Regions from separate parts of the uncultured Paraglaciecola sp. genome, predicted to be linked through region 2. Evidence: predicted binding sites of a transcription regulator. Region 2 holds the regulator's gene; each other region holds the start of a gene.
The links. Region 2 encodes sigma-54, which starts transcription at its own class of promoters, with help from an activator protein. Its sites were predicted from a motif close to GTTGGCACGNNNNTNGNNT; they were not measured.
Positions count from the first base shown of each region.

Region 1: a site for sigma-54 is predicted at 4,797-4,815, ahead of Q0Y52_RS00095 (PEP-CTERM sorting domain-containing protein). Genes of this name have one in related genera too.
Region 3: a site for sigma-54 is predicted at 4,613-4,631, ahead of Q0Y52_RS17605 (DUF3192 domain-containing protein). Genes of this name have one in related genera too.
Region 4: a site for sigma-54 is predicted at 2,863-2,881, ahead of Q0Y52_RS13100 (kinase). Genes of this name have one in related genera too.

Region 1 is NZ_CALSOK010000001.1:18,018-26,241, forward strand. It holds gene Q0Y52_RS00075 (hypothetical protein) at 141-311, shown strand; gene Q0Y52_RS00080 (acyltransferase family protein) at 488-1,531, shown strand; one part of gene Q0Y52_RS00085 (IS3 family transposase) at 1,738-2,648, opposite strand; one part of gene Q0Y52_RS00085 (IS3 family transposase) at 2,648-2,894, opposite strand; gene Q0Y52_RS00090 (hypothetical protein) at 3,034-3,318, opposite strand; gene Q0Y52_RS00095 (PEP-CTERM sorting domain-containing protein) at 4,893-5,540, shown strand; gene Q0Y52_RS00100 (hypothetical protein) at 5,735-5,935, opposite strand; gene Q0Y52_RS00105 (hypothetical protein) at 6,118-6,297, opposite strand; gene Q0Y52_RS00110 (IS110 family transposase) at 6,719-7,735, opposite strand; gene Q0Y52_RS00115 (transposase) at 7,816-8,224, opposite strand, start outside.
Region 2 is NZ_CALSOK010000014.1:116,310-124,533, reverse strand. It holds gene lptC (LPS export ABC transporter periplasmic protein LptC) at 1-190, shown strand, start outside; gene lptA (lipopolysaccharide transport periplasmic protein LptA) at 153-701, shown strand; gene lptB (LPS export ABC transporter ATP-binding protein) at 701-1,426, shown strand; gene Q0Y52_RS14150 (RNA polymerase factor sigma-54) at 1,595-3,088, shown strand; gene hpf (ribosome hibernation promoting factor) at 3,114-3,401, shown strand; gene ptsN (PTS IIA-like nitrogen regulatory protein PtsN) at 3,436-3,885, shown strand; gene rapZ (RNase adapter RapZ) at 3,886-4,728, shown strand; gene Q0Y52_RS14130 (HPr family phosphocarrier protein) at 4,728-5,003, shown strand; gene Q0Y52_RS14125 (hypothetical protein) at 5,854-6,054, opposite strand; gene Q0Y52_RS14120 (hypothetical protein) at 6,137-6,391, shown strand; partial or broken gene Q0Y52_RS14115 (SDR family NAD(P)-dependent oxidoreductase) at 6,533-6,718, shown strand; partial or broken gene Q0Y52_RS14110 (IS1182 family transposase) at 7,176-8,224, opposite strand, start outside.
Region 3 is NZ_CALSOK010000021.1:33,537-41,760, forward strand. It holds gene Q0Y52_RS17575 (helix-hairpin-helix domain-containing protein) at 1-208, opposite strand, end outside; gene Q0Y52_RS17580 (DUF3192 domain-containing protein) at 716-1,090, opposite strand; gene ppnN (nucleotide 5'-monophosphate nucleosidase PpnN) at 1,272-2,630, opposite strand; gene queF (NADPH-dependent 7-cyano-7-deazaguanine reductase QueF) at 2,670-3,509, opposite strand; gene syd (SecY-interacting protein) at 3,641-4,204, shown strand; gene Q0Y52_RS17600 (hypothetical protein) at 4,201-4,509, opposite strand; gene Q0Y52_RS17605 (DUF3192 domain-containing protein) at 4,706-5,089, shown strand; gene Q0Y52_RS17610 (GNAT family N-acetyltransferase) at 5,233-5,880, shown strand; gene Q0Y52_RS17615 (DUF3301 domain-containing protein) at 6,743-7,048, opposite strand; gene Q0Y52_RS17620 (DUF3549 family protein) at 7,045-8,070, opposite strand; gene Q0Y52_RS17625 (YqcC family protein) at 8,161-8,224, shown strand, end outside.
Region 4 is NZ_CALSOK010000013.1:240,860-249,083, forward strand. It holds gene Q0Y52_RS13090 (glycosyl transferase) at 1-1,054, opposite strand, end outside; gene Q0Y52_RS13095 (mannosyl-3-phosphoglycerate phosphatase) at 1,067-1,903, opposite strand; gene Q0Y52_RS13100 (kinase) at 1,896-2,786, opposite strand; molybdenum cofactor riboswitch at 3,003-3,173, shown strand; gene moaA (GTP 3',8-cyclase MoaA) at 3,167-4,135, shown strand; gene Q0Y52_RS13110 (molybdenum cofactor guanylyltransferase) at 4,182-4,784, shown strand; gene moaB (molybdenum cofactor biosynthesis protein B) at 4,787-5,326, shown strand; gene moaC (cyclic pyranopterin monophosphate synthase MoaC) at 5,335-5,820, shown strand; gene moaD (molybdopterin converting factor subunit 1) at 5,814-6,074, shown strand; gene moaE (molybdopterin synthase catalytic subunit MoaE) at 6,083-6,544, shown strand; gene Q0Y52_RS13135 (HupE/UreJ family protein) at 6,722-7,417, shown strand; gene Q0Y52_RS13140 (hypothetical protein) at 7,454-7,990, shown strand; gene Q0Y52_RS13145 (DUF6488 family protein) at 8,010-8,224, shown strand, end outside.

The DNA of each region.
Region 1 (8,224 bases), on a different contig from region 2:
TAAACTGCCAAAAAGCAGTCAAGTAATAGACAAAAAAAGTCTGAATTTTGATGGAACATCGACATAAAAGAGAAATAATGGCTGAATATGAAGAAAAAAGACTGACTGCATAGACTGCATACTTTAGATTATCAGGATAAATGGCGTTTATTCTGCCTATACTCTCAGCTAATCAGTTAGCTTCATTCCCTGCGGAACCTTTTAAAACCCCCGGCGCTTTGATTATACGAAATGGTATTCGCCCAAAGGATAGTGCAGCAGATAAAGGGCTTGAAGTGAATAGGCTTGATAATTGGTTAGCCAAGTTTTAGGGTTCAGCGGCTAAAGTGGACATGGAGTGAGGGTATAGTTGTTTACTAAAACAAATCGTAGCTAAATGACAATTAAAGAAATAGCGAGTAAATGGTCATTGGTTTGTATGCATTCTTTTATGCAAGTTTGCATTTATTAAATTGTTTAAATACTTCAGAGTAGAATAGGTAAAAACGTGGAAAGAGTTAGTTTAATAGATACAGCAAAAGGGCTTTCAATTTTATTAGTAGCATTACATCACTCTAATCTTAAAAATATATTTCCGGAACTGATTGAACCAATGGGCTTGTTTAGAATGCCAACGTTTTTTCTTTTATCAGGTATTTTTTTCAGTTTTGCTGCCCCACCTACTAAGTTTTTTTTAAAAAAAACTAATGCCTTATTAAAGCCTTATTTTGTTGTACTTATTGCTTTATCTATTATTAATTTATTAACGCAAAATGAAATGTTACTTTGGTACTTGAAGGGGATGTTTTGGGGTAACGGAGGAACAATTCAATGGGTCGCCTTGTGGTACCTTACTCATTTATTTGTACTTTTTTGTTCTGCATTTTTATTATGCAGTTATACACCCTTTTTAAAGATACCAAGCTTATTTCAATGGCTAATGTTATTGATTTTACTTGTATTCGGTAGTTCAATAATCGATCTTGTCTATAATGTTCCTATTCAACTTTTGGGACTCGAAGTTAACTTACCAGGGTTACCTTTTTCTATAGATATTTTACCAATGAGCTTGCCATATTTTTTAGCTGGTTATCTATTAAGAGCGACTCTTCTCAAGTTTAAACCGAATGTTTATTATACGTTTATGACTTTTGTTATTTTAATAACCATCATTACTTTTACGGATGCGAAATTGGATTTTAATGAGCGGGTATTTCAACCTTTTCCTGCGACAGTTTTAGCATCTATTTGTGGTATATATCTGCTGATTAGTTTTTCTTGGATTTGTACCAAAGTTAATTTTGTCGCTAATGGGTTGCAGTCGTTAGGAAGTGCGAGTTTGTTCATATTGCTTTTTCATATTCCGATAGGGGGATGGTTTTATAATTATTCTTTTTCATATTCCTCTAGCGACAATTGGCTAATATTTTGCTCATTGTGTTCTTTCATCTTAAGTTTTACTTTACCAATAATTATAAAAAAGGGAGTAGCATCCAGTCATATTTTGTCTTTACTTATGCTTCCTACTTTAAATAAAGAAAAATCGGCATGATTAGTAATTCATTTTTGTTGAAATGACTGTAGCCATAATAAGGATCCGCCACAAAACAACATCCGAAACTGATTGGTCTCTTTATCCTGCCTCACTTTCGGATCTTATTTAATTCTAGATCCTAAAGCGGGTTATTGGTTTAAGTTTAGAAACTTTTGTCTTTAAATGCCTTTTATATTTAGTGTACTGGTCAACTCCTGTTCTGGTCAAGTCCAACCGGACACTTTTCTAAAGGAGTTTTCAAATTCAATTGGCGATTGATCCAAATTAGCTGAATGTAGTCGCTCAACATTATAATATTTCATGTACCTAGCAACATCTTCTCGCATATGTGTTCGAGTGGGCTGCGGTACTTTAAACAACCAATCATGCTTTAAACTTCCAAAGAAGCGCTCCACAACAGCATTATCCCAGCAAGCTCCAACATCCCCCATACTAGCTCGACAACCTAATCGCGACAGTAGATTTCTAAAGCCTTTACTCGTGTACTGAGAGCCTCTGTCACTGTGAACCACCAAACCTTTTGGTGGTTTGCGTAAGTTATGAGCCTTTATCAGCGCTTGCTCGACCAAATCACGCGTCATGCGTTTTGATATATGCCAGCCCACAATACGGCGTGAGTACAAATCCATGACAATTGCTAGATATAACCAGCCCTCACCAGTCTTTAAATAGGACACATCACCCGCCCAAATTTGATTGGGTCCAACAGGATTGAAATTCATATTTAGCAAGTTGTCAGCCACAGCATCACTGTGTTTGCGCTTGGTTGTCACTTTATAAGCTATTCGCTGAGTCACAACTAATTTAAGCCGTTCCATTAACTTAATGGCGCGATACCGCGTTATTTCAAAGCCTTCTTTGCGTAGTGCTTTAGCAAGCTCTCTGCTGCCTAAACTGTTTCGACTTGCCTTGAATAATGCTTTGGCTCGTCGATACAGTCTTAGCATTTGAGCGCTAATGAGTTCACCAGGTTTTTTTAGCCATGCGTAGTATGCTGACGAACTCACTTCCATCACTTTACAAGCAACTGACACCGGATACTTAGCATCAAGCTCACTTATAAAAGAATATCTTACTTCATTTCTTTCGCGAAGAAGGCACTGGCCTTTTTTAGGATTTCACGCTCCATTTGTAGACGTTTACTATCTTTCCTGAGCTGAATTAACTCTGCCCGTTCATCACCAGATAATGCATCACCTAGTGCCTGTTTCTTATGCTTAGCTACCCAGTTGTAAAGTAGTTTGTCTGTCACACCTAAAGATGCAGCAGCTTGTACGATTGGATAGTCTTGCTCTATTACCAGAGCGACCGCTTCTTGTTTAAATTCTGCGGGATAATGTTTATTTGTTCGTTTAGTCATATTCACCTCAATTAACAGGATTATAATCCTTTATTGAAGTGTCCGGTTAATTCAACCACAACATCCATCCGGACTCTTTTCTTAAAGAATTTTCATACGCTATAGGGTGAGCTTCGGGTGTATCCCAGTTTCTGACAAATTATTTGCGCCCGAATAAGACCACATTTTCTGGCAATTCCACTTCCTCTTTGTAGCTGGCAGACAGCAAATTCCAACCCTCATCAAACCGTTCACTTTGAATTAAACTTCTTGCCGTTAAAACTCCCTGACCACCCGCAATATCCCATCGCATGCCTGAACATTTCATCCGTTGTGTCACCAAGGTTTTGCACGATGCCTCCGTTACACCAGACCCAATAGGTAAATTATTTTTGGCCAGTTCAGCATAATTCATTCGTGACAAATTGTTTTTGAAGTAATTCAACTCCGTCAGGATTTGTTTTCGCTTCGGGTGCTTTTTATGGAGGTAGGTCAGCGTTCGGATGACCCGTTCGGCACCACTGCTTGAACAATTTAGCTAAGGCGCTTTCGCCCGTGCGACGTGAAGTCGTATGTAACGCTGTTCACCGCGATAAGAGTGAACCATCTGTAACACCAGATGACCCTATGACTCTGAATAAAGTAGCGAGTCTGACAATGTAACAAAGTCCGCTGGACGGGAAATGAATCGCGAGAGGAAGTTCCTCCTGACAACCACGCAAGTCGTGTAAGTGCTAGGGAGTCAGTATGATGAATGTAAGTGAACCCATGTAAGATGCGTTATGCGCCAAGCAGCGGAAATGGTTAATACGCTGTGGCCAAAACGGCAACGAGGGCAGGAAAGAGATTGGGCCATACTCTTTCGTGATCGAGAATCCCTTCGCCGATAGCGAGATAGAGAGAACAAGTTTGTACCCTAGATTATTATATTAATCTGACAGGCGGCTTCAAGCTCAAAGCAGCCGTTGGTGATACTTTTAATGAGTGCATGTCTACATATCAGTATGAACGATATTTGTAGACAACTAATATTATAAAGGGGCACAAACCGCCATAGACATTTTGCATTATTCACCTCTTGATTCGATTTCGTTCTAGCTCGCTTTCTCCCAATACCGAGCGTAAGAGGCTATCTCGATTTCGCCTCCCAAACGAGTTCAAACAATAAGTGTCATATTGATAAAATCAAAACTATTTGTCTGAGTGGGTAATCATTAAAAATCAATATGACACGCCTGATATTCATTTCAAATAAATACAATAATAGTCAGTACAATAAACAAATATTAGGAAATGCAGTAATGTTTTCATGTAAATATCTGCAGACTAAAACGAATGTAATTCATAAACTAATTTACTAGGTTTGCATACATTCTTGTAAATTTACGTAAAGTGTTATGGCAATTGAGGGATCTCTAAATCATTTAGAAAAGTTCAATAATCAAAAAGAGAACGCTAGATTAATCACTGTTTCAGTTGGAATAAAAAGTAGGACACCCATATCTTAGATCTTTTAAAATCATTACGTTAGAAGTAATATTGTTAATCGACTTAAACAACAAATATCACACGCCATTACTCACAATACTGTCGTTTTTTACTTTAATAGTTACCCATATTCACACTCCAACTACTGCCCTGCACTTCGGGAAATTACTGCAACCCCAAAAATTATTGCCGACATTCTTGCCCTTTTTCGCTTTTCTCAATATCATAAAAAGATATGGGTGTCCCGGCTTTTGCCCTGATTATTCGCCGAAAAACACCATGAAAACGGGTGAGTTTTACTTGGGGCTTGGGTCCCAAGGCCGATAAAGTTTTAATATGCACAAGTAAAAAGTGTCGACATTCTTTACATATTGTAAATTCCCCTTTGAAAAAAATTCTACAACACACTGTAAAATATATACTTTATATTATATTAATGGCATTATACTTGCTTTAGTTAAGAAGCATTAAATTATAAATATGCCTAGCCTACGGATCAGGCTTTTTTAAAAAGACAAAAAGGGTGAAATAATGAATACACTAAACAAATGTGGAGCAGCATTGGTACTAAGCTTGTCTTTCGTTTCATCCGCCAACGCTATGGTAATCGAAGGTCAACTATACAATACAGGTCTTGATGGCACAGGGGCTTTGGTCGCAGCTACTGGTGGCATAGATGGTAACTGGGACGTTATCCCACCAAACGGTGATGCAAAAACTTACTACAACAACGCCTATTTTGATAATGACGACAACTCCCAGTGGATATCAACCGATAGAGCTGGCGGCACCACATATAGAGACGCCTTATTCTCAACAACATTTGATCTAACCGGCTATGATGCGAACACTGCCGAGATTACAGGTTTGTGGGGTGTTGATAATTGGGCAACTGTTTATCTGAATGATATCGAAACTAGCGTAACTTTACCTTTTGGTGTTTCATCTTTTAAGTCGCTTCATGCATTCAGTATTGCCGACAACTTTATTGATGGAAAGAATATCCTTACAGTGCAATTAACTAACGGTTACCCCGATCCAAACAATCTAGCATTCGGCCCACTAGCTATACGCTTTGATGATTTAAAGCTAACAGCTGTTCCGGAACCTGCGAGCCTTGCTCTACTCGGATTAGCTCTAGCAGGTCTAGGTTTTAGCCGTCGTAAAGCAAAAGCCTAAGTTCACTCGTTAATATTTAAGAGCCCACCTAGCCAGCCGGGGGGGGGGGCTTTTCTAGGCCATTATTATATATACCAAGAAGGTCACACCATTAAGATCTGATAATGGTACTGCAGGTACGAGGATACGAATTGATTTTTGCAGTCGGCAATGACGAAATGATCATGCCCCACCTTTTTATTTTAAGTAAATATTTAACGGCCGATTTTTTCTACTAGACCTTGCTGTTGAAGTGCTTGCCAGAATGCTTCCGGAATATCTTCTTGATACCAATCATTGTTTTTTCCAATACGAGATGCATTCGTCATGCCAATAGCAACGCTTTTGACGACTTCAAAGCACAGTGGATATTGAATCGCCGCAGCGCCTAGGGTGACGTTAAATTGGTCACACACCCGCTCTATGGCGATGACTTTTTTAAGGATGCCTTTCGGCGCAACTATCCCTATTTCGCTCGCTTTCTCCCAAAAGCATTCCAAAACGGCATAGTTATTTTAAACAGAATAAATGAATAGCGATTCAAGCTGGAAATTACCTCTAAATTGGATTTGGACAGAACCAAGATAACCTTCTCAGGCTAACGTAAACTTTCAGATAAATTTTGGTATCCCAAAACAGACCGACCACCTTCATTTAGCTGTGGTCGATTTGTAAGAAATTGGACAATGGTGTTCATCGAAGCTTTACGTTGCATAAAATATTTTATGTGCATGCCATTTGGGTCATGCATGCCATTCGTGCCATTCGGGTCACCCATTAGTTAGTTCCGGTCAAGCAAGTATGTAAATTTCCTTGGTATTTTTTTACCAAGTATTAAGTTGTACATGAACCGCTAATTTGTTGCTTATTAATACACACCTAAAAATCACAATGTTGGTGTCAATATGCACCAGTCACCCATCTGAATTAAAGCGGTGTAGTCATGCAAATTAGTATGACTACGGCTCTTGGCTTTATAAGCCTCAGTAATTATTTAGTGCCAAGATTAATCCAGTTCTTTGCAGATTTTTCTGCAACTTAACAGATCTATGGTTCGGCTTTATTCAAACCGTCCAACCCGTTATGGCTTTAACCTTGGGCATATCTTTTTACAACAAATAAGATGGTATCGTTCAAGGCCCAATCAGATCTAGTGGTTTTACCAACCCCATTTGTAACTCATGAACGATGCCAAATTCTTAACAAAATGCTTTTTCTGCATCAAACGGTACTTTGTCTCGTAATACATAAAAACAAGCTCTTGCCAATTTATGGGCCACGGTTTTAATGGCAACCGTTTTATTCGTTTTAGCTAATTTTCGTTGATAGTAACTTTTAACCGTTTTGTTATAACGAATGGCAAAGTTAGCCGCTTCAACAAAAGCCCAGGCTAGGTATTTGTTACCATTCTTGGAATTGGTTTTACCTTTCTTTTTACCGTTGCTATAACGAGCGCCACTGACGCAACGGCAATAGGAAGCGTAATTTCCTACTTTATTAAAGCGATGAATGTCACCCGTTTCTAACATGATAGTGAGCGCGAGAATATTGCCAATACCGTCAATGGTGATCAACTCTTGAAAATCGGGTGTTAATTGAACTTGTGCTAATACTATTTTTTCTAATAGTTTAATTTGCGCTTTTAGGCACTTCATCACGGTAAGGTTACAAATTGTTGCCTGCGCTGTATTTGGTAATGGGAAATGCTTTTCAATTGCTGCAGGGGTTAACTGTTTTATCTTGTTATTGCTCATTTTATAACTCAGATGGCGCATGTATAGCCCTTGAATAGACAAAAGATTGAGAGTGGCTTGCTGAACAAGCTGCATGCGTTTACGCATTAAATCACGGACTGCTCTGTCTTCTTTCGGGTAAATATAACCTTCAGGCAAAATACCTAATCGCAGCATTTCAGCAAGCCAGTCAGCATCACTTTTATCATCGGAGTATTTCAAACCTGAGTATTGCTGAATGGCCGTCGTATTAGCGAGATGCACCTGGTAGTTAGCGTCGTTTAATGCATCAACGAGCCAATACCAGTTGAATGTAGACTCAACAACTAAACCTGTTAATTGCTTCTCGAATGGTTTAAGAAACAGAAATATTTGGTTTAAATCGTTGGGTAACTTTCGTCGAGCGATAACAACACCTGCTTCATCTTTAATTGAAAAAACGCAGTTGTTGGAGTGTAAATCAATGCCACCATATAGTTTCATTTTAAAGCCCTCGTTTTAGCTATGTGTATAACATACACTCTAGGCTTGAACGTGAATCGTAGGAACTTACTATATGATTATCAGGTCTTTAATTTTGATATTATCTGACTTACTCGAGAATAATGAATACCAAAGTGATCCCCAATTTCCTTTAATGTATAACCGCCAGATTTATAGGCATTTAGCATTGCTTCATCGCGAGAGGAGGTTTGTTCTTGATATTGCGACAAAGGCTTTGGAGTACAACGGCGCTGTTTTAATGGTACTTCTTTTAAATCCCCTAATCGAGAATTTTGTAGAGGTTGATACTTTTCCACAAAATCATCATCTCCTAAAAATACTTGATGTTGTAAATTGTCCCATACAGTTACACCGACTCCCTCATCAACAAATTTCTTATATTCACAAATTGCTTGTTTTCTATTAGAAGAAAATAGTTGTAATAATGCATCAGTCGCTAACCAAGGTGGAGACATTTCTCGACCAACC
Region 2 (8,224 bases):
ACAAGTCATCCGCACCAATTTTGTCGAAGTAAACCTAGTGGAAAAGACCATGTATTCAGATCAGCCAGTCGAAATTATTGGCCCAAATTATGTGATAAACAGTAATGGCTTCACCGCTAGCCTAGAAACCCAAAAATATGAGTTATTAGACCATGTTAAAACCGTTTACCAACCGTCTGTTCCGTACTAGTTTTTTAGCAACGTTATTATTTTCGACTAATAGTTATGCTGGGAAAGATGATTTTACTAAAAAAATTGAACTGGCTTCCTTGTACCAAAATGCTGATGGCATTGCCAAAAGAGCAACTTACCAAGGCAATGTTGTGATCCTACAAGGATCTTTAAAAGTCAGTGCAGATGATTTAGAAATTGATGCCAGCAAGGGTGAAGGCAATGAAATATTTATCGCCACTGGTAACCCTGCTACATATTCTCAACAACAAGAAGATGGCAGCATGGTCACTGCCAAGGCAGATAAGATTGAATACCATCGTCAAACTCGCTCCCTATCATTAGAGGGGAATGCTGAGATAAAGCAGAATTCTAGTAGTGTGCAAGGCAAATCAATCACATTTAATATGGAACTTGAACAAATCATAGCTCAAGGTAGCGATCAAGAAAGTGGCCGTGTTATTACCACATTCCAGCCTGTATCAAAGCCTAAAGAACTTGAAACAGCCCAACAGGATGAACAACCTTAATGGCCGTATTGAAAGCCACACATTTAGCTAAGTCTTATAAGTCTAGACAAGTTGTAAGAGATGTCAGCATTGAAGTATCGACTGGTCAAATAGTGGGTTTATTAGGACCAAATGGCGCTGGTAAAACCACCACTTTTTATATGATTGTTGGGCTAGTACCTTTAGACAAAGGTGACATCTATATTGATCAACAGAATCTTACTCTGCAACCAATGCATGTGCGTGCTAGGCAAGGCATAGGTTATTTACCACAAGAAGCATCAATATTCAGAAAGCTAACCGTATATCAAAATCTGATGGCGATATTACAAACTCGTAAAGAATTATCAAAAGAACAGCGAGAACAACAGGCCGACTCATTATTGGACGAATTTAATATCAACCATATTCGCAATAGTTTAGGTATGAGTCTGTCTGGCGGTGAACGCAGAAGAGTAGAAATTGCGCGAGCCTTGGCGGCTGATCCAGAATTTATATTATTAGACGAACCCTTTGCTGGGGTTGATCCCATTTCAGTTAACGACATAAAAAAAATAATTCAACAATTACGCGATAGAGGTCTAGGTGTATTAATTACCGATCATAACGTGCGTGAAACCTTAGATGTATGTGAAAAAGCATATATAGTGAGCCATGGCGAGTTGATAGCTTCTGGCACTTCGGAAGAAGTTTTAAGTGATCAACGTGTAAGAGATGTATACCTAGGTGAACAATTCAGGCTATAGTTAAAAGAATATTACTTAAAATATTAAGCTTCCAGCAAAGCTGTCAAGCAAGCGAACTTGATTAGTATTTTATGATTGATGTGGGATAACTTCGACAACACGCTGTAATTTCTAGAATGAAGAGTTCATCTCGTCTGATAACAACAACAGATTAAACATAAGAAGTTAATGAAACCCTCTTTACAGTTAAGATTTAGCCAACAACTTACAATGACACCGCAGCTGCAACAAGCCATAAAGCTATTGCAATTGTCTACTTTGGATTTACAAGCTGAAATTCAAGAAGCCTTAGACTCTAACCCGTTGTTAGAAGTAAACGAGTCAGATGACAGTGGTAGTGGCGAAAAAGCCCTTGAAACTAACCACAGTGCCGATAATAAAGATAGCGACAGCACTCAAGTTGAAGTCAATGCGGATAGTGTCGATAGCGGCGATGCCCTGCAAAATAATGACATACCAGAGGATTTACCCTTAGACAGTACTTGGGATGAATATTTAAGTGCTTCATCAGCCCCTTCCTCTATGAGCAGTGCAGGATCAGCAGGCGATGATGATCAAGTATTTCAAGGCGAAACCACAGAAAATATTCAAGACCATTTGCTTTGGCAAATGCGTTTAACCCATTTTAGCGATACCGATATTGCTATTGCTATGGCCATTATCGATTCTATCGATGAAGCCGGTTATTTGACTATTAGCACTGAAGAAGTCCTAGCCAGTATGGATGACGAAGAGATTGAACTGGACGAAGTTGCAGTAGTACTTAAACGCATCCAGATGTTTGATCCCATAGGCTCAGGCGCTCGCAGCGCCCAAGAATGTTTACTAATCCAATTACGGCAGTTTGCATCAGATACACCTTGGTTAGAAGAAGCCAAGTTGTTGATTACTGATTACTGCGATCTGATAGGCAGTAAAGACTATCGTACTCTAATGCGAAAAACTCGTCTCAAAGAAGAAGAGTTGCGGGAAGCCATGCGTCTGTTGCAAACCCTTAATCCTAGGCCAGGTACTGCCATAGTCACAGGTGAATCAGATTACGTTATCCCTGATGTATCTGTTTCTAAGAAAAATGGCCGATGGAAAGTAGAACTTAACCCAGATAGCCTTCCTAAACTCAACGTCAATCAGCAATATGCAGCGATGAGCAAAAGTGTTAAGAACACTTCAGACAGTCAATTTATTCGTTCACATTTACAAGAGGCAAAGTGGTTTATTAAAAGTGTTGAAAGCCGCAACGAAACTCTTCTTAAAGTGTCTAACTGCATAGTGCAGCAACAAATGGGTTTTTTTGAACATGGCCCCGAAATGATGAGACCTATGGTGTTGAACGATGTCGCTGAAATGGTAGATATGCACGAATCCACTATTTCGCGAGTTACAACACAAAAATACATGCATACACCAAGAGGTATTTTTGAGCTGAAATACTTCTTCTCTAGCCATGTAGCCACAGATGCAGGCGGAGAATGTTCATCAACTGCAATAAGGGCATTGATTAAAAAGTTAGTAGCTGCAGAAAAACCCAGTAAACCTTTAAGCGATAGCAAAATTGCTCAGGTGTTGGCCGACCAAGGCATTATGGTAGCGCGGCGAACAATAGCAAAATACCGGGAGTCACTCATGATCCCACCATCTAACCAACGTAAGAGCCTGCTTTAGGCGAATTGAAGAAGGAATAGGCGATATGCAAATTAACCTTACCGGCCATCATGTAGATATTACAGATTCTTTAAGAGATTACGTACATACGAAATTTACTAAACTAGAACGACATTTTGAGCATATAAATAATGTTCATGTAATATTAAATGTGGAAAAGCTTAATCAAAAAGCGGAAGCCACTTTACACCTCAGTGGAACAGAGGTGTTTGCTACATCTGAACAGTCAGATATGTATGCAGCAATAGATGCTTTAATCGATAAACTTGACCGCCAAGTGATTAAGCACAAGGAAAAAATTAAACGCCATTGATAGCGTCAACGATAAACCACAATTAGAATTCATAATGGAAATAAAAGATATTCTTCATCCTGACTGTACTTTATGTGCAGTTCAAGGAACCAGTAAAAAACGAGTACTTGAACTTATTAGTCAAATTGCTAACCAACATTTAATTGATGTTGATATTGACCAAGCTACTATTTTGTCTAGTCTGACATGCAGAGAAAAAATGGGCAGCACTGGCATTGGCAATGGTATTGCCCTGCCACATGGTCGCCTACAAGAACTAGAAAATGTTATGGCTATTGTATTGACCAGTAAAAAACCAATCGATTATGACGCCATAGACAATGCGCCTGTTGATATCTTTTTTGCTATTTTAGTACCCGAAGACAAAGCATCTGAACACTTAGGCACTTTGTCTGCTATTGCCACGAAACTAAACAATAAGGACACGTTAAGCCTAATGCGCCAAGCAAAAACAGACCAAGAGTTATTTGAGGCACTAGGATAAATGAAACTTATCATTATTAGTGGGCGTTCTGGCTCAGGTAAATCTATAGTGCTGCGCTCATTAGAAGATCTTGGCTATTATTGTGTGGATAATATTCCAGTTAACCTTTTACCCACACTCACTCATACTGTAGTTGATGAATACGACCAAGTGGCCGTTAGCATCGATGTCCGTAACTTACCAAAAGATCCTAATGAGCTAGTCGAAATTCTTGATTATCTGCCCTCCACTTGGGATATGACCATACTTTATTTAGATGCCAGCGATGACATGTTGATTAGACGTTTTAGCGAAACAAGACGACTGCATCCTTTATCCAAACAAAATAAGTCTTTGTCTGATGCTATCCAAGCAGAAAGCCAATTACTCGCACCTATTGCCGAACGTGCTGATTTGTATATAGACACTGACCAACTGTCGGTCCATCAGCTTGCTGAATTAGTCCGTGAACGCATTTTAGGTAAAAAAAGTTCTAGACTGGTCTTGGTATTCGAATCCTTTGGCTTTAAGCATGGCATACCAAAAGATGCAGATTATGTTTTTGATGGTCGCTTCTTACCTAACCCTCATTGGGAACCGGACCTCAAACACTTAACAGGGTTAGATGCACCGGTGCAGATATTTTTGGGCTCGCAACCCATAGTGACTAAGTTTATTTGGCAAATTCAAAACTTAATTTCCACATGGTTACCCCATTTAGAGCGCAACAATCGCAGTTATGTCACCGTAGCGATTGGTTGCACGGGCGGCCAACATAGATCCGTTTTTGTTGCTGAAATGTTAGCCAAAAATTTCAGTAACTCTCACCCTGATGTACAAATTCGCCACCGCGAACAAAACTGATGCCTAGTTTCGAAAAGACACTGGTGATCGTTAACAAATTAGGGCTTCACGCAAGAGCAGCCACGCAGCTTGTTCAGCTAACCAATAAGTTTGATGCACAAATCACGCTACACCAAGGCGATAAGCAAGCCTCAGCCAACAGCGTACTTGGCTTAATGATGCTCGAAAGCCACCAAGGTAAAGAAGTGCGAGTCGTCAGTGAAGGTAAAGATGCACAAGCAGCAATGGACGCGGTAGAAACCTTGATCGTCACTAAGTTTAATGAGGAGGAATAATAAGCTCTGAATAACACTTTTTGTTTATAAGTAGAAATGAAAAGCTTCGCTTCGCGCCATCGTCCCGCGCGGTCGCCACCCTCTAACCGGTTACACTTTTTATACTGTGTTTCTTTGCACTTTATACTAATCAGAAATTATCCTTATCGACAGAAAGGCGACGTTGAGCATTCTCAACTGAAATAAAGCCAAGTCGCCAGACAACTAAACGAAAGACCAAGAAAGACGTTAGACTATGAGACACCAGCAGAGCGATTTAACCAGTGTGTTGCAGTGACCAGTTGAACTCACACCTGATAGCTGACCTAAGCTTTTGTTGATTTTTAGCAACGATGTTCGACGAGAATGCCCTATATGGAAAATTTCATCGGAGTATTTTTATTAATAACACCTTTACCTTACTTCGGTTTCTAAATAAAAGGTGTCTACAAATTTAGGAGAATAACACTATGCTGTGTTAAACATGAGAGATACTGTCTTGTAGTGATAACTGTATTTTTAACTTAAAGAGGGCTCTCGTCTCTTGGTACATCCATATTTTCACTTGGAAAGGTGGCTATCACTGCGAGCGATGCTACGTAGAAACCTGCAGCAAATTGCAAAAACCACTAATATGTTTTAGGAAACCGTTATCACTTAGAATCTGTATATCAATCGGCATTATGCCAAATAAAATAGATACAATTAATGCTGTCCCAACTGGCCAAAATATGCCTAACTGGACTTGACTGGCACACTTCACCTCATGACCCACATTCACCAAAGTCTATATGTTTTTTTCTCACTGCAAATTCGTGACTTAAGCCCTTAATACACGAGTGCATTATATAGGTTCTTTGCTGAATGCCGCTCACAGCTGTTGAGTGAAAAACTGGTACGCACTACGGTCTTGATTCTTTTGGGCTAAATAAACACCGAGTTCCAGTAAGTTTTGCCTGTCGGCATAGCGTTTGACGATCATTTGAAGGGTGTTCAAGGCTTTCTTTGACTGTCCTTGTCCATCCATCGACAGGATGTAGGCGTAGGCGTATTGGCTATTTTGCGGCAACAAGTCATAGGCTTTTTTAAATGAAGTCAGTGCAACGGTGTGCTGTTGTTGCCTGACTAAATGCAGGGCAGCTTCTCATAACTCCATGCGTTATGACTTTGAGATAACAGTACCTCCCATTGACTTTATTGTTGAAATTTTGGCCGGATACCTCGGTGAACATGGCGGGGTAAGGATGACGGGGGGTGGTTTTGGTGGCTGCATTGTTGCCCTGATGCCCCACGCCATGGTGGAAGGGGCTAAGCTCTTACTTGCGCAGCGTTATTTTGCGCACAGCGGCATCACAGAAGATGTTTATATTTGCAGTGCCAGTGACGGTGCCGGTGAAATTGCACCGTAATAGCAATCCAGCCTAGCGCATGCTCGTAAGACACCCGCATACCACCAACAGGATACTTCCCAGGATGATACCGCTCGATGTACAAACTAAATTGCGGTACTCAATATATGTCTAACCTAGAACAACAAGGATACTAATCAAATGCAAACTATCTTGGTAACGGGAGGCGATGGTTACATTGGCAGCCATAGGGTTTTGCAATTATTGGAAACGGATCATCAAGTTATCGTATTGGACAATCTGTGCAATGCCTCTAACGAGTCGCTTAAACGAGTGGAAGCCTTGACGGGTAAAAAAACCATCTTTGTTGAGGCAGATATCCGTGACAACACCATCTAAGAGCTGGTTGATCTTCCCCTATTTTTGTGATCAATTTATATAATAATTTTCCTGCCAATCTGTTTTTTTAAGTTGAAAATTGATATCACTTAAGTCAGCTATGTCGCATTGCAGACCATCAAAACCAGTTTTATCAAGCTACCGCCAATGGCGGCTTTTGGCACATGGCCGAAGGATAGAGAACGTTCCTAAAGATGGGTTTTAATAGCGAAATGAACCAATATTACTCTAAGTGCTAATGACCGCTTTGTCGGCAGACTGTGTAAAAACTCCTATTACAACCGCCAAATCTTACCCTCTGTGATACTCAACCTTCCAAATGACTTAGTCACTGATTATTAGCGTTAGCACGGAATTTTGGATTTGGAGTGTTAAGGCGGGTTGTTGATGATAAAAGTGACGTTTGAAGGCAGTTTTATCTCATGAAATCAGGCTAAATCTCCCCTTATTGCCTGATGGCCTCCATCAAACCAGTTGTCCCCATTATTGTCATCATTCTCTTCAGGTTATAAGCCAGCACATGCAGGTTCATCTCGATACTGACATTCTTTCTACGCTTCATTAAAAAGTGTGTCGCGCCCATCCACATTTTGATAGTACCAAACGGATGCTCCACAGTTTGTTTTCTCACAACCGATATCTCTGGATTATCGTCGAGCCGCTGCTGCATCGCGTCTATCTCATCTTCGTGAACCCAACGTCTCATTTTCCTTGGCTCTTTTAATGACTTCGTGCATTTATCTCTAATACTACAATCACGGCAAGCGTAAAAATTAACGTATACCTTTTGCTCAAGGCCTCTTTCGGTCACGTCACGTTGGTACGGTAATTCCTCGCCCGCTGGGCAAATATAAAGGTCTTGGTCTTTATCGTATTTAAATAATGATTTGTTGAATATGCCTTTTTTTTCTGAGCCTGATGTATCAGTCTGTGGCACGTTTGCCGTCATGCCTAAGTCTTGTGTCGCTTTAATATCTATGCGACTAAAGTAGCCCTTGTCGGCGATGATAGTGATGTCTTTCTTACCCAACGTTTTTTGAACTTGCGCTGCTACTGAGGTGAGCTGGCCCCTGTCGGTTGTCATGGTGACATCGTGTTCAATAATCAAGTGATGCTTAGTATCCACAGCGCTTTGCACGTTGTAGCACACCTGTCTTTCCATATGTTGCGTCTTCATCAAACGTGCATCAGGGTCGGTTTGTGATACTTGCTTGTCTGGGTGTTCATTCACTTGTATTTCGAGTGCTTTAAGCTCAATTAATCGCTGCTCAAGCCATGCTAATTTTGAAGTAGATATTGTGGTGTCAATATTCTTTTCATCCCCGTCTTTGGTGTCCATTTGACTTAAGTATTGTTGAATACTCTTTTCTGTTCGCTCGATATGAGCCTGAACTTTGGCGGGTGTATAATTCTTGGATTTGTTGTTGACGGCTTTAAACTTACTACCATCAATGGCGAACGCTGAATCCTCAAACATGTTGAGCTGACGACATA
Region 3 (8,224 bases), on a different contig from region 2:
TTTTTGTGCGGTATTCGATAATAGCGGCTGCTTTTTTCTTCCCAACACCTGGCAAAGAAACTAATTGTTCTAAAGACGCTGTATTGACATTGACCTTAGTCATATGCTTTTGACTAACGTTACTTTTTGCCGTATCAGCAATGGCTAAATTGGACGACATCGTCAAAAATACGCTCGAAAGTAATAGTATAAAAATGAGTTTTTTCATAAATAGTTCCCTCTTGTTAATTCCTTTTTGATGCGAATGCATCAGAATAAACATAGTAGAAACAGATTAGTTCGTAAAGTAATCAGCTAATGTCCAGTAAACGAGCCTGTGCTTGGCTCAAGTAACCCTGCCTTGACGTAGAATGTTGATCCATTGCAGCGCGCAGTTTCTGACAGTAACTTCCGTAGGTTAGGAATAAACTTATGCTAAGTAAAAAGTGAAATTAGCGGGGATACTCAATGAGCCACACATTAACTGAATTGTGAACGGCGGATAAAACTTCTTTCTTACAGCTAACAAATAGGTAAACACAACCGAATTGAGCGCGAGATTGATGACAATTGGTCATTGGAGTTTATACAACTTGGCTGCACCATAATAATTTTTTGCAAAAGTGGTGTGATGCTTTCAGTAAATTTCTGTCTAGAGATGTACATCGATAAATTTTGAGCAACTTTGTCAGTGTAACATTGTGTTGCTTAATTATTTCTGATGGTAGAGTGCTTTTTAGCCATCAACATAGGATTGATAGGCACTATCTCCCCAAGCAATCAGCTCGTTGTTCTCAAAAAGTAGTGCAGTACATTCGTCTTCTGTCGTTATCCCATCGGCTTGTTTGTGCTGAGTGCGATAAAACATCACTTGTAGCTCATTATTATCTTTCCGCTTAGCTTCAGTTATATCTGGGCTACCTAACAACTCTAAAACTTGTTTTTTTTGAAGGCCTAATTCAAGCTTAGATATCTGGATCTTGTTATATTCTTCGCGGTCTTTCCAGTCCATATCTTTTGGGGTATCTGGATAAAACATAATAACCGCCATAACAAAAGCGGCATACAGACCTACACCGATACCAATTCTCTTAACCACTGTTTTATTCATGTGCTTCTTTCTTATCTACGCCCAATCTAATCATATAAAAATTGTTGATCAATTGCAGCGAGTTGAACGTGAATTTTCGTTAACCTAGCGTGATATTACTTCTACGTTTGTTTATGCTTGTTTGATGGATACTTTGAGTCCCTGACCTCAGTAATTTGGCTGTTTGGTCTCTATTTTTTCACTATTCAGTTATTTGATAGCAAGGGACATATTTGCTTCCAGGTAGTTTCATTCTTTGTTGTTCAACAAAAGATTCTAACAAGTCGTCCATCATCTTCATCAATTTGGGCTCTCCTTTAAGTTGAAAGGGACCATGTTCTTTTATCAAAGCCATTCCCTCTGACTTTACATTGCCTGCGACTATTCCAGAGAAAACTTGTCTTAACGCTGCAGCAAGTTCGGTTTTAGGTTGGTTAAAATGTAAGTTGAGTTCTGCCATGCTGCTATGATTTGGAATAAAAGGACTCTGAAACTCCGCAGCAATTTTTAGTGACCAATTAAAATCATATGAATCGCCAGTTTGTTTGCGGTAATCCCTGACTAAACTATTTTTATGCTTAATAATCTGCGCTACTTTTGCCGCGTCGCCTACGACTATTTCATATAGCTTTTGTGCTTCAGATCCCAATGCTTCACCTATAAAATGGTCAATGGATTCAAAGTAAGCTTTACTTTGCTCAGGCCCAGTGAGAATGATAGGTAATACTTGTTCTTTGTTTTTGTCATCCAACATGATACCAATTAGGTAAAGCAGCTCTTCTGCCGTGCCTGCTCCTCCCGGAAAGATAACGATTGCATGGGATAAACGAATAAAAGCTTCTAAGCGTTTTTCGATATCTGGCATTATTACTAGTTCATTAACGATTGCATTAGGTGGTTCGGCGGCTATGATCCCTGGCTCTGTTAAGCCTAAGTAACGGCCATTTTTGTAACGTTGTTTGGCATGACCTATGGTGGCACCTTTCATTGGCCCTTTCATGGCTCCTGGACCACAGCCAGTACAAATGTTGAGTTTTCGCAAGCCTAGCTGATAGCCTACTTCTTTCGTGTATTGATATTCTACAGTTCCAATCGAATGTCCACCCCAACATATCACCATGTTTAATTCTGCAGTATTTTTGATAGTTTGCGCATGGCGCAACATATCAAATACAGTATGTGTAATGTAATCAGAATCTGTTATCACCCGTAGCGCCTGATCTGAATACTTTGCGCCCATATGCAATAAATCACGCAGCACACAAAAGATGTGTTCATGCACACCTTCTATTAACTCTCCATCCACAAAAGCATGAGCTGGTGGGTTTACCAACTCTACTTTCACTCCTCTTTCTCGGCTAATCAAATTGACGGAAAAGTTGTGGTGAGGAGCGAATATATTTTCACAATCATCTATTTCAGCACCACTATACAAAACAGCTAAACAGCAGTTGCGAAACAGTTTGTATAAGTCACTATCTGAAGACTCGCTAAGCAAGTTAACTTCCATATGAGATAGTTGGCTCATAGCCCCTATAGGATTGAGTTGAATCTTATGCATAATCACCTGAATTTAGTTGTTTTGGTGCATATAGGCTCTTTATTGTCTTGCCAGCCTTACTTCTGGGTATATTTTTTCGAAATTACTTCTAAACGGATTGATATCGAGCCCCCCACGCCGGGTATATCTTGCGTAGACGCTTAACTTTTTAGGTTTACAATGAGTCATGATGTCACAAAATATACGCTCTACACATTGTTCATGAAATTCATTATGTTGTCTAAATGAAATAAGGTAACGTAATAATCCTTCGTGGTTTATTTGTTGACCTTGGTAACGAATGAAAACACTTCCCCAATCAGGTTGATTGGTTATCAGACAATTTGACTTAAGCAAATCACTCGTCAAAGTTTCTTCAATCTGTTTACCGGCGGCGATTAAATTAGATGGATTAAGTTGATAGTTCTTCACTTCTATATCTAAATCGTCGATAGATACCGCATCAAGGCTAGAAATTTGCATTTGGGAAAATGCTGCTGGTTTAAAGAGTTCGATTTGAACCTTTTCCCCCGCGCATTGAGATAAGTCTTTCGTTAAGGCTTCAGCGACTAGACTTATAGAGTCAAAATGGCTTTGATTAAAGCTATTTAAGTACAATTTAAATGATTTTGACTCAATTAAATTTGGTGAATACACTGGTACTTCACAGCGCATAATAGCTACTTGAGGTTTACCTTTCGAATTTAACCAAGATAATTCGTAGCCATTCCATCGATCAGTGCCATAAAATGGCAATTCAGCCGTTAAATTTAGCTCCACCCTATTCATGCTTCTAGGAACTGCTTGCAACAAGTCTGGCGAGTATATTTCTCTGTACTCGGTCGCTTTGCCTAAACTTAATCCGACAAGCGTCGTTTGTTTATCAATTATTTCGCTCACATTCACTCTTTATTGTTATGTTCACTTTGTGCCGATAAGTCTACCTCATGACTGCTTTGGTCAAAACCTTGAGATATCATTTTTTCAAAATGATGTTAGATTAGCAGGATATATGGTGGCGTTTAAAGAGAATGTTGATGAGTAAACAAGTAACAGCTGCGTTAGATGAGTATGTTAAAAAATATTTGATTGCAGCAAAAAATTATCCTGAGATGGTCACAGTTGAATATGATAATGAATGGCCTTCAGACTGCTATACAACCCCAGGAAATGTAGGTGATAGAGTTACTTGGCAACCTATTAAACGCTCTGGGTCAGCTAACTTTAATGATTTAGAAAAAGCTTTAGAAATGAAAATTCACCAAGATGTTATCAGTTATTACTCTGCATATTGGAGCGATAATCTATGTGCTGAGTCAAGCAATGGTTATTTACAATTGTTACAGCCATGGAATCAGAACGATTTTGAACGATTACAGCAAAACCTGGTTGGGCACATACTAATGAAAAGGAGGTTGAAGCAACCAGAGACACTCTTTGTTGCCTTAACAGACGAAGATGATTACATTCTTACGGTGGATAACACCAGCGGCGAAGTGATGCTAGAGCAAGTCGGACTTTTACCAAAAAAGGCAGTGGCAGCAAACCTAGCGGTCTTTATTCAGTCTTTACAACCGTCAGTTTCCAAGAATTAACCGTTCTTTTTATTCGATACTCCATCCGACATTCTAATTAGCTGTTCCATTATAGTCGCTACTTGAGTCTCAAGCTGTGAGACACGTTGTTGTAATGATTGGTTGGTGGCTGAACCATCATTTAATTGTTTGTGTTGGACTTTAGGGCGGACATTTGAGTCTGCTTTCCAATGACGTAAACCTTTAATGACCTCGGGAATAGCTAAAGGGTGATGAGCCATATTCCTGATTAAAGCCACAGAAGGGGTTTTACCCTGCTCAGAAATGTCAAAACACAAATTGATAATGTAGTCGATGTTGCTCATTCGATTGGTTAAAAGTCCTAAATTTTTATCAGAAATACTTATATAATATTAACCACTTGTTCATGTGATCACCATATATTTATATAAAACATAAGGTTAACGGTTTGGCCTCAATTTTGAATACTCATAGCCAAATTGACTATTGTAGTCGCTTAACACTAAACATTTTAAAATGATGAATATTAAGGAACGATCAATGAAAAAATTAGTAATCGCCGCATTATTGGGATTATCACTTGGGTTGAGTGGCTGTATTATTTCTGTAAATACTGATGGCGAATATGGTCATCATTCTGAGTGGCAAGAGAAAGAGCAAAAAAATCGTAAACATATTTCGCTATTACAACAAAATGCTACTTATGAGCAAATTTTAAGTCTCATGGGTATTGCAGATTTTAATGAGCGTTATACCCAAGGTAACGATACATATCAGGTGTTATATTACCGAACTCAACGTAAAGATGGTGACGGCGTCACTACACAAGATGAATGTACTCCTTTGATATTTAAAAATACTGCATTGGTAGGGTGGGGCGAGAGCGCCTATAACATTTATGTTGATCAGTCATTAGCTCACTGATTTTCTCAGTGAGCAATTAGACCGCAGATGTATTTCCCGACACATGTGTTTCTAATAAATGATTTTTTGATTTGCAACAAACGATTAACAAGTCAACATCCACAGGGTAAAATACGGGCATAACATACTAGGAACCAATCGTTATGGAATTGCAAGAAGAACAAATCGCAGACGTGGCCAACATAAAAGCGGTTTACTTAGTGGCCGAAGATCTAAAGATTGCCGCATCAATATTGTATCTCGCTTATTATGATGACCCATTATTTGTTGATATATTTCAATACGAAAAAGAGGGATATGAATCTCGTTTACGTTCAGCGATCAGAGAAGAATTAAATGCCTTTTGGTTAGCTAAGCAGCCTATGATTGGTTTGTTTGATGATGCACGATTGGTTGCTGTTGCTTGCTTAATGAACCCTGATGCCAAATTAGGTCCTAATAGATTTTGGCATTGGCGATTGAAAATGCTTTTGACCGCAGGTTATTTTGGTACCAAACAAATGGTCGAAAAAGAGACTATAGTGCGAAGCCGTGTGCCTGCCAAGCACTTCCACATGTTGTCTCTAATTGGTGTGCATCCTGATCAACAAGATCATGGATTAGGACATGTATTGATGAGTGCAATTGAAGGTATTATGCTCGAAGACTTGGATAGTCAAGGGGTTGGTATGTATGTGACATTGCCAAAATGCTTATCTTTTTTTGAAGATGGTCACTACGATTTGGTTGAAGAATTAGACGTAGGCCAGATTAAAGGACACTTGATGTTCAGGCCTCGCGAAATCCAATAAACTAGGTTGTAAGCATATCGCTATCTTCATGTAAGAGATTTCGTACAAAGGCGTAAGTGAAGTCGTCAATTAATATTGCTTTTACACCTACAAAAATTTCAACTTATTGTTTTACAACAAATAAAGCAGTCCACCTTTTTTTTGTCCGTAATATATTTCCATATTATTTTTTTACCCCCTCGTAAACTTTCCTAGTTCCTCTATATTTACACCTGTCACAAGGAAACACGACGAGTCAGGAAGACATCAAGGATGAACTTGGACTACTTTAGGATTGAAGGAAATTGCGGCAAGGCTGCTGCATCAAAAGGATAGGAACTCAGGATGAGTGCTTTGCAAGGATGTAAAGCTTAGGAACTGGGATCACAATGGACTGTGCCTCGTATAGGATACGAGATAAAGGATAGGAACTTAGGATGAGTGCTTTGCAAGGATGTAAAGTTTAGGAATTAGGATCACAATGGACTGTGCCTCGTATAGGATACGAGATAAAGGATAGGAACTCAGGATGAGTGCTTTGCAAGGATGTAAAGCTTATGGATTAGGATTCACAGTGATGTGATACTTGAAAAGGAACACCAAGTAAAAGGATTAGGATACACCAGTAAGGTGCCCCATTAGGGTTTATGGGATGTAAGGAATAAGGACACACTTAGGATGAGTGGCTCATCGGGATGATTGAGACTAGAGGGAAAGGGCGTAATACGGATATTTTCAGGACAAATTTTGCAACGGACAGCAGAGAGGGAATCTCAAAATTCCTAAAAGGCGTGGCTTGAAAATTTCAGGCTACGCCTTTTTCATTTCTACTCAATTATACTTTGTTAACAACACAAACTGTTCATTATCATCACACTCAAAACTACTCAACTCGATAGGCTGGTGTATCGATATTTTGTACTTTTAGACCAATCATATTCACTTGACCCTGACAGCTATCTTCACCATTTCCAGAAAAATCGAAGACAAACTCACTGTGAAAATCAAGCTTACCTTTATAACTTCCGAGACGAGTTTTTACCCTGGCCACACTAATTAATTGCAACTGTTGTCTTTCACAGTAGGCATCTAGCTGTATTTTGACAGCTTCGGATATGGCTCGAATACGCCAAAACATCGCTGCCAGTAGAAAAATGACAATAAGTAATATTAAATCATATAAGTTCATGGTGTATTTTGACCAAATAGCTGACCGATAGCGTGCGTGAGCTGTGTGCTCTTTTGGGGCCAGCGTAAAACCCCTAACATAGCTTCCCGTACTTCTGGTATTTGCACTAAGTCAGAATACAACCCAATGAAGGGTGTGTCTTCGCAAACTGCCAATAGTTCGACATAAATACTCAGAATTGCTGATTCTTTTAAATATTGCCAATGCCTTGCGGCAATCAGCATTAGTACTGAACTTTTTAGCCCGTCTGAGGAATTGAGTACTGAAGATATCAGCGAACTGACTGCTGTTTTATCTTGGCTTTGGCACAGTCCTCTGAGAACACTGTGTAATCTTTTTTCATCTCTGACATCTTGGTGATACCAGTTAATTAACAATTTACTAATATCTTCATCTATCTGATGATTCTCTAATGATGCACACAAAGCATATTGCATGTCTGGGGGTAAGGTCGAGAATTGTTTTAACAACAGATGTCTGCGTTGGCCGTGTTGTAAAGACGCGGTAAAATCAGCTATTCCCTGCAGAGGAAGCGTGCGCCAATCGTGTCGTTCAGGATGTGTTAAATATTGTTCAACTAAAGCTAAGTGTTCTGACAAGGGAATATCTAATTCAATTCGCCCGATACTATTAAAGTCAGCCAGTTGTTGTTGGTTGGGAACAAATGTAAAAGGGTTTTCAGGCAGCTGATTATTTGTACTGTTTTGCTTGTCTAGCGTCTGCCCTAATGCTTCTACTACTAGCTGCAAAAACTGTTGTTGTGCTGCAGCAATTACTAAGCCCTGTTCATCTAAAGGTAATTTAACAAACCAAATATAACGTTCATGGCTCATTTTTTTGTCAAAAAATAAAATACCAAACCAAGCATGCTGTTGTCTGGGGAAGGGAGCGGGCAAAGTAGCACTTTCGATCTCTAAAAAAAGTTGAGACTCAAGTTGCCTGATACCACGAGCCATGTCGAAAACGCGATAGTCTGTGCCAGCTTGGAGTAAAAATTCGCTGATAGTATTGATCTGACTCATGTTATTATTACGTACATTATTTGCTTATTAAAATTAAAATGATTAGAAAATACACATAACATCTATTTCCTCAGGTAATTACAGTTGAGCATGCCACGTAGTCATAAAGAAGTCGAAATTCTAATCATAAAATTGGAACAAAGTCTGCGAGAAG
Region 4 (8,224 bases), on a different contig from region 2:
CTTTTTCTTCACTATGAATATCCAACTTCAGACCATTCATAATGGCATCATTATTATAGGTTTCTATGAAATCTAAGGCAATCCGATAATACGTGGCTTTTAGTGATCTAAAAGTCTCAGTGGAGAAAGTTTCACCCTGAGTGGCAAGTTTCCTAATTAAGGCTTTAGTGATATCGATAGACATTTTAGATAGTCCACCTTGATCGTTATTTGCCGATAAATCTTGGTGTTTATGATCGTAAGTTTTGGCTATATCTGCCTGGCATAATCTATTATGGGAATAGTTTCGTTGCATTTCAGACAACACACCGATTTCTAAGCCCCAATCACTGGGAATGCGGATATCATTTAACACATCACGCCTGAAAGAAAATTCGCCCGCTAATGGATATCTAAAACTGTCCATATATTCAAGATATTCATTATGACCCACTACTTTTTGTAAGGCTCGTATTAAAGGTGTCACTAATAACCTTGAAACCCGACCGTTAATCTTTCCATCAGCTACACGGGCATAATAGCCTTTGCAAAATTCATAATTAAAAAGTGGATTTGCTACCGGATATATTAATCTTGCTAGTAGGCCCCTGTCATAAGTCAGAATATCGCAATCGTGCAATGCTACCGACTCTGCTTTGCCTGTCGCCAACACATAACCCATGCAATACCAAACATTTCGACCTTTGCCTAATTCCTTAGGCGCCAATCCTAACGCTTCTAATTTTGCATCTAAGGCTTTAAGTCTTGGTCCTTCATTCCACAATACGCGGTGATTTTGCGGTAAAGTGCCAAAAAAATTGAGAGCATGTTGATATTGTTTAAGATTGGCTCTGTCAAGGCCAATTACGATCTGAGATAGATAGGGAACTTTACTTATATGGTCGATGATGTTGGGTAACGCTGTGCCTTCAAGCTCGGAAAATAAAGAGGGTAATATAAGCGCCATAGGACGTCTTTTTGAGAACTCTACAAGTTCCTTTTCTAATTCCTCAACGGGCCTTTCAGACAAGTTATGTAAGGTTGTGACTATGCCATTTTGATAAAAATCAGCCATGATATCTCCGTACTACATGTTAAATTGTTTATGGGTAAATATTATTTTCTCTAGACATTCTGTCCAACCAGTTGGGCCATAAGCTTGGCTAGTATAAACGTCTGTTTGTCTGGATAATGTTGGTGGTGCATTTGTTGGTGATAAAATCCGTACCGCTATATCTGCAACCTCTAGCATGGCAACATCATTTTGTCCGTCACCCAAAGCTATGGAGGTACATTGTTTTACTTTACGTTCATTTTTAAACTGCTGTGCTAGCCAAGTTAGCGCTGTGCCTTTGTCACATTCTCCAGATAGGTGTAAAAATCGTCCTCCCTGCAAAGGTGTGACTCCAAGTTTTTTAATAGTTTGAACAAATATATTTTTTGTATCTGCACTGCCCAACCATAAAATAGGTTCACCGTACTCTCTAGTGGCAGCTAGTCTTGCCTGTCTTACTGAAAGCCCGGTTGCCGTTATTATTTCTGTATTAGACATGTTAGAAAAATGATTAAATTCGCCTGCAAAAAGTACTTTTAGCTCATCTATTAATGACAACCAATGCTCTCTTGGTTTAGAGAATTCTTTCACCCAGTAGCCATTTTTAGATTTTGTATCCCTAGGCTGAGTTTTGAAATAAAGAATAGGGATGTAAATAGCGGCCCCATTTTCGACAATAAAAGGCCCCTCTAATCCTATTTGTTGTCTTAAATCAATGAGTTCAGCGAAGGTTTTACTGGTGTTAGGGATCACAGGTATATTGATAGAATTAAGTCTATGTAGCATTTGTAATGCTGGGGCAAAACTATAGTTGTGATGGTCAAGTAATGTCCCGTCTAAATCTGTAAAAACTAATACATCGTTAACCATGGACTTCCTTAAGCTTATGAGCGGTGATGGCCCTTTCATGATTTAGTTCAAACACGTGGTCTGATGTGTTTGGCAATGTATCAAGTGCATGTTCAGTTAAACGTTGATAATGCTCAATAAAGCGCTGAACTTGCTGTTCATCCATGATGCCCTGATTGTTATTTTTGTCATTATTGGCTGTTGCAGCAATAAGCTTTTGTTCCTGCTCTAAACGCCAAGCATATATATCCTCAAAACAAGGGGCTTTTAACATCACCCATTTATTCATCCAACTATAGAGGGGTTTATAATGCAGAGAAAGTTGTAAGTTGACATGGTTACGCCAAGCTGCGTTATCGTCTTCTATTGCCTCTAATCCATTTACTGGTTGTGTTAACTGTTCAGGGGTTTGCGGCTCAACGCCCCAACACCAGCCTTCAAAAATTACTATGTCCACTGCAGAAGATACCTTTGTCCAATATGATGCAGGATGAGGGTTATCTGTGGCTTTATTAAATCTTGGGATAGTCGTGGGTTGTTGATGTTTTAGGTTATGCATTACCGATTTAGCCAGATGCATATTGTGAGTACCTGGCACTCCACGGGTGGTAAATAAAGGATGTACATCGGTTGCTATTATTTGACGTTCTATGCGACTAAGGTAGAAATCATCCAATGACATTACAACCACGTTCATGCCGTAAGTTTCAGTTAAGTAGTCTTTTATAAAGGCTGATAATGTCGACTTGCCAGAGCCTTGACTGCCATTAATTCCAACAAAATAAGTTGTCTTTGCACTTAATTGGTGCAATTTGATCTCTTCGGCAAGAGGAATAAAGTAATCTTCTGAGATTAAAGAAAAATCAATGGGGAGCTTATTTTTGTTGATGAAGGTGTTGATCATAGACTGTTGAAATCTCTGTTTTTGCACTTTATCCGTGCTTTTAATTAAACATTTAATAAGATACTAGTGAAAACCATTACAACTTATGTGCCATCTTGCATCGATTGGCCTGTAAACATTGCTTACCATTTTAAAAACACAAAAGTGGTTTACCATTACAAAATTATGATTATATGTTACAAATAGGTAACTATTGTTTGACCTCATAGTCAGATAATAGGTGCATAACTCCGAGCTATCTCACCTAAATCTAAGACAAGGTTTTTTAGCCGTGAATTTGGCAACGTTGCCAGTTCGCCAGGGTTGTAAGAGAAATCGAACAGCCTCCCGCAAGTGACACAAATTTTTTGTCACTTCACTTTGGAAAGGTGTTAAATAATATGTTAGAAGATAAATTTGGACGTCGCTTCCATTACCTACGGCTGTCTATAACAGATGTGTGTAATTTTTCATGTGATTACTGTTTACCTGATGGTTATGCTTGTGATACCGACCGTAACTTTTTGGCATTGTCTGAAATTAAAACCTTGGTTAATGGATTTGCCTCATTGGGCACCAGTAAAGTACGCATAACCGGTGGCGAACCCTCCCTTAGAAAAGACTTGCCTGAAATCATAAAAGCCTGTTCATCCGCCAATGGCATTGAGCATGTCGCTATGACGAGTAACGGCTATAAGTTGGATGCTGATATTCATAAGTGGGTGGATGCTGGACTTGATTCACTCAACATTAGCATCGATAGCCTCGACCCTCGTATGTTTGCAGCGATTACCGGCCATAATAAACTTAAGACTATTTTACGCGGTATCGACAAAGCCATAGCCTTAGGTGTAAAAGTAAAAGTCAACGCTGTATTGATGAAACAATACAATGAAAAAGAGCTGCAAAATTTCCTAACTTGGCTAAAAAATACACCTGTAACGTTGAGGCTGATTGAGTTAATGCAAACGGGTGACAATGTGATGTTTTTTAACGAGAACCATGTTTCTGGTATGCCAATAAAAGAACAGCTTCTTGAAAGTGGATGGAGCCAACTGATTCGAGATAAAACAGCAGGGCCTGCTCAAGAGTTTTTTCACCCTGATTATCAAGGCAAGATAGGCTTAATTATGCCATACAGCCAAGATTTTTGTGCAACCTGTAATCGGCTAAGGATTTCTTCTACTGGCAAATTGCATTTATGTTTGTTTGCTGACCAAGGTCTGGATATACGACCTGCTTTGCAGTCAGCTGACAGCAGTGAATTGCAAACTAAACTCATTGATTTGTTGGGTGATAAAGAGGCGACACATTGGTTACAAGATGGTTTCACAGGTGCGACAAAACATTTAGCTATGTTAGGTGGCTAATGAATTCTCAGATGAAAATGGTGTTGGTTTTTGGGGGGTATCATAGATGTTAGCTGGGGTGATTTTAGCGGGCGGAAACTCAAGTAGAATGGGAACAGATAAAAGTTTGTTAACATTACCAAATAGCCGACTATCGTTACTTGAACATTGCCAACGTCAATTGGCTTTTGTGTGTAATAATATTTTTATCAGTGGCTCTCAGCATGATCAGGGTATTGCTGATGTTATTCCAAATTGTGGACCTTTATCAGGTATTCATGGGGCGATAACGCATTTTGAAATGCATAACAGCAACATTAGTGAGTTACTGGTGATAGCGGTAGATATGCCAGATTTATACGCAGAAGATTTTGACCATTTACTCAAGATGGGCAGAAAAAATCGGTGTTTATGCATTTTTGAACAGTGCTTTTTACCACTTTATCTTCCGCTATCAGTCGATGTGACTGAATATTTGGCGAGTGCACTTAAGCACCAGCAGGACGAATCCTTGGTAAAGCCAAAACAGCGCCAATATTCTGTAAAAAAGATGTTGAGTTCTTTGCAGGGTCTACAAATACCTCCTTTGAAAAACACTCAATTAGGCAATATTAATACTCCAGAGCAGTGGCATCAGCGCTGCGATGAACCACCATTTATTGGGACTTAGACATGACAATGATTGAATCAACAACTAAACAGGCTCTGAATATCGCGGTGTTAACTGTGTCAGATACTCGCAGTGAGGAGAATGATACCTCTGGGCAATACCTTAATCAGGCTGCAGTCGCTGATGGTCATAATGTAATACACAAAAAAATTGTAATAGACGATAAGTTTCAAATCCGAGCGGTGGTATCTAATTGGATAGCGGCTGCTAATATTCAAGTTGTTTTGGTGACAGGTGGAACAGGCTTTACTGCAAGAGATACTACTCCAGAAGCCATGTTGCCGTTATTTGAAAAAGAGATTGAAGGTTTTGGTGAATTATTTAGACATGTGTCTTACTTAGAGATTGGTACATCAACGGTACAATCAAGGGCGTTAGGTGGCATGGCCAATGGTACGGCAATATTTTGTATGCCAGGCTCTACTGGCGCGTGTAAAACAGCGTGGAACAGCATCCTTCAACAACAGTTAGACTCGACCCATCGCCCGTGTAATTTTGTTGTTCATTTAAAAGACATTACCGAATGCTCAAGCAGAGGATAATACTTAATATGCAAAACCAAAGTGAAGGTTTGACTCATGTAAATGAGCATGGGAAGGCCAATATGGTTGATGTGACAGATAAACTGATAACACAACGCCAAGCTGTGGCAGAAGGATATATATCCATGTCTACACAAGCTTTTACCATGTTAAAAGATAACACTCATGCCAAAGGTGATGTGTTATCGATTGCCCGTATCGCGGGAATCCAAGGGGCGAAAAAATGCAGCGAACTTATACCTTTATGTCACCCATTGATGTTGTCTAAAGTTCAGCTCGATTTTAAAATATTGGATGTTGATAATAAAGTTCGTATACAAGCTATGTGCAAGTTAGCGGGGCAAACGGGTGTAGAGATGGAAGCACTTACGGCGGTAAGTGTGGCTGCTTTGACCTTATTTGATATGTGTAAGGCTGTTGACCCTCATATGGTAATTAGTGATATCAAGGTACTGAGTAAACAAGGTGGCAAAAGCGGTGATTGGTCATGTTAAAAGTTTTATTTTTTGGTCAACTTAAAGAAGTTATTAAGACTGAATGTCTAAACATTGAGATCATTCAAAATGGCAAGCATTTAAACACAGTAGCTAAGCTACGCAGTATTTTGCAGGCAAAAGACAATACATGGGAAGAATATTTGGCTTATGGCAAAGCGTTGGTTGCGGTTAATCAAGAGATGACGAGTGATGATACTGTGCTGTGTGATGCCGACGAAGTCGCATTTTTTCCTCCTGTGACCGGTGGGTAATCAATTTCATGAGTCATTTTACGCAAATCGTTGTGCAAACTCAGGATTTTGACTTTGCTCATGAATACCAAAAATTAAGAGACAGTAATCACAGTGATGGTGCTCTGGTGACATTTGTTGGCTTGGTTCGGGATACTAATCTTCAACAATCTGTTAGCAGTTTATATTTAGAGCATTACCCAGCGATGACAGAAAAAGTATTGAATAATATTGTACAAACAGCTAAAGCTAAATGGCAACTAGGCAGTGTGTCTGTAATTCACCGCGTTGGGCAGCTAAAAGTATCAGAACAAATTGTGTTTGTAGGTGTAACGAGTCAACATCGACAATCTGCCTATCATGCTAACGAATTTATTATGGATTATTTGAAAACCCAAGCGCCATTTTGGAAAAAAGAAACCACCACACAAGGTGACAACTGGATAGAAGCAAAAACCAGTGACATGCAAAAATTTAAAGACTGGTCGTAACTAAGAGATTTGTTACTCTTTGGTGATCAGGACAAGTGTGAGGCTAAAATCAAAAACTATAAAGACCAAGTAAGTTTATTTACTTATGATGATTATAAAACAGTCAATTTTTTTTCATTTGGTACCTAAGCTGTTTTGTTGCTTCAATTCCAACTCACAATTAATGATGAGTAATCTTTGTTAAATAATATTCTAAATTTGAGCAAACTTGTATTTGCCATTCTATTGATCAGCCTCTCCATAGACGTTCTTGCTCATGGTGTTGATGACGATACTCGTGTGTTTTTGGAGCAAAATGTTGGCGTACAATTTTTCCCATTTATGTATATTGGCGCAAAGCACATGTTTACAGGATATGACCACATACTTTTCCTCGTAGGTGTAATTTTTTTCTTGTATCGAAGCCGAGACGTATTGTTATATGTGAGTATGTTTACAATTGGCCACAGTATTACCTTATTTTGGGGGGTGTTAGGCGATATCCATATAAATCCTTATCTCATAGATGCGATTATCGGATTTTCTGTGGTGTATAAGGGCTTTGATAATTTAGATGGATTTAACCGAGTCTTTGGTAAACAACCCAGTACAAAGGTCGCTGTTTTAATATTTGGTTTGTTCCACGGTTTTGGTCTAGCTACCAAGATTCAAGAGTTTGGGCTTGCATCACAAGGCCTAGTAACCAATTTGATTGCTTTTAACATCGGTGTTGAGCTTGGCCAATTTATGGCATTGATTTTTATTGTTATCGCGATTAACTTTTGGCGAAATCTATCTTCATTTCAACGTTTTTCCTCTATCACTAACACTATGTTAATGAGTGCAGGATTAATGCTTATGGGTCTTCAAATGACGGGATATTACTTAATGTAACAACCTGTTTATTATAGAATTAACGAGAATTATAATATGAAACAATATGTAGTCAGCACAAAAACACTCGTAAAATCAACCATAGTGGCGACGGTAATGGCTGTGATTGTGTTGGTTTGTTTTATACTACCTGCGGAATTTAATATTGATCCAACACACATAGGTCACAAGCTGGGTTTAACAGTATTGGCACATAACAAGAGTAAAGGGGCTGAAACTGCAATAACGGTAACTGCGAACTTTTCTGAACTGGCACAAGATGTTATTGAGGTTGTTGTACCAGTGGGCAAAGGCATTGAATATAAATTTCATATGCAACAACATAAAAAAATGAATTATGAATGGTTAACTGATGGTGAACCCCTCTATTTTGACTTACATGGCGAGCCTGAAGGTGACACAACTGGTTATTTTGAGAGTTACGCTATAGCCACCTTGAGTGAGATGAAAGGTAGCTTCACTTCTCCATTTACTGGCTCACATGGTTGGTATTGGAAAAATACCAGTGACAAACCTGTTGCTATTCAATTAATGGTTGAAGGGCAATACACCGTGATCGGACTAAAACAGTAACAATGTAAAGGTCAATAAAATGAAAATACTAATTTATACAATACTACTCATCACATTGTTAAAACAAACCACAGTTCATGCTCATCAAGGACATAATGAAATTAGTAGCGATAACGCTATTAATATTGCTAGTAAGTCATTAAAAAAATTAACTTTTAAAGATCTTGGTTATGGTGTTGGCAAGCTTGAAACAAGCTGGAAATCACTGAATGATTCAAATTTTAATGTGTTAGA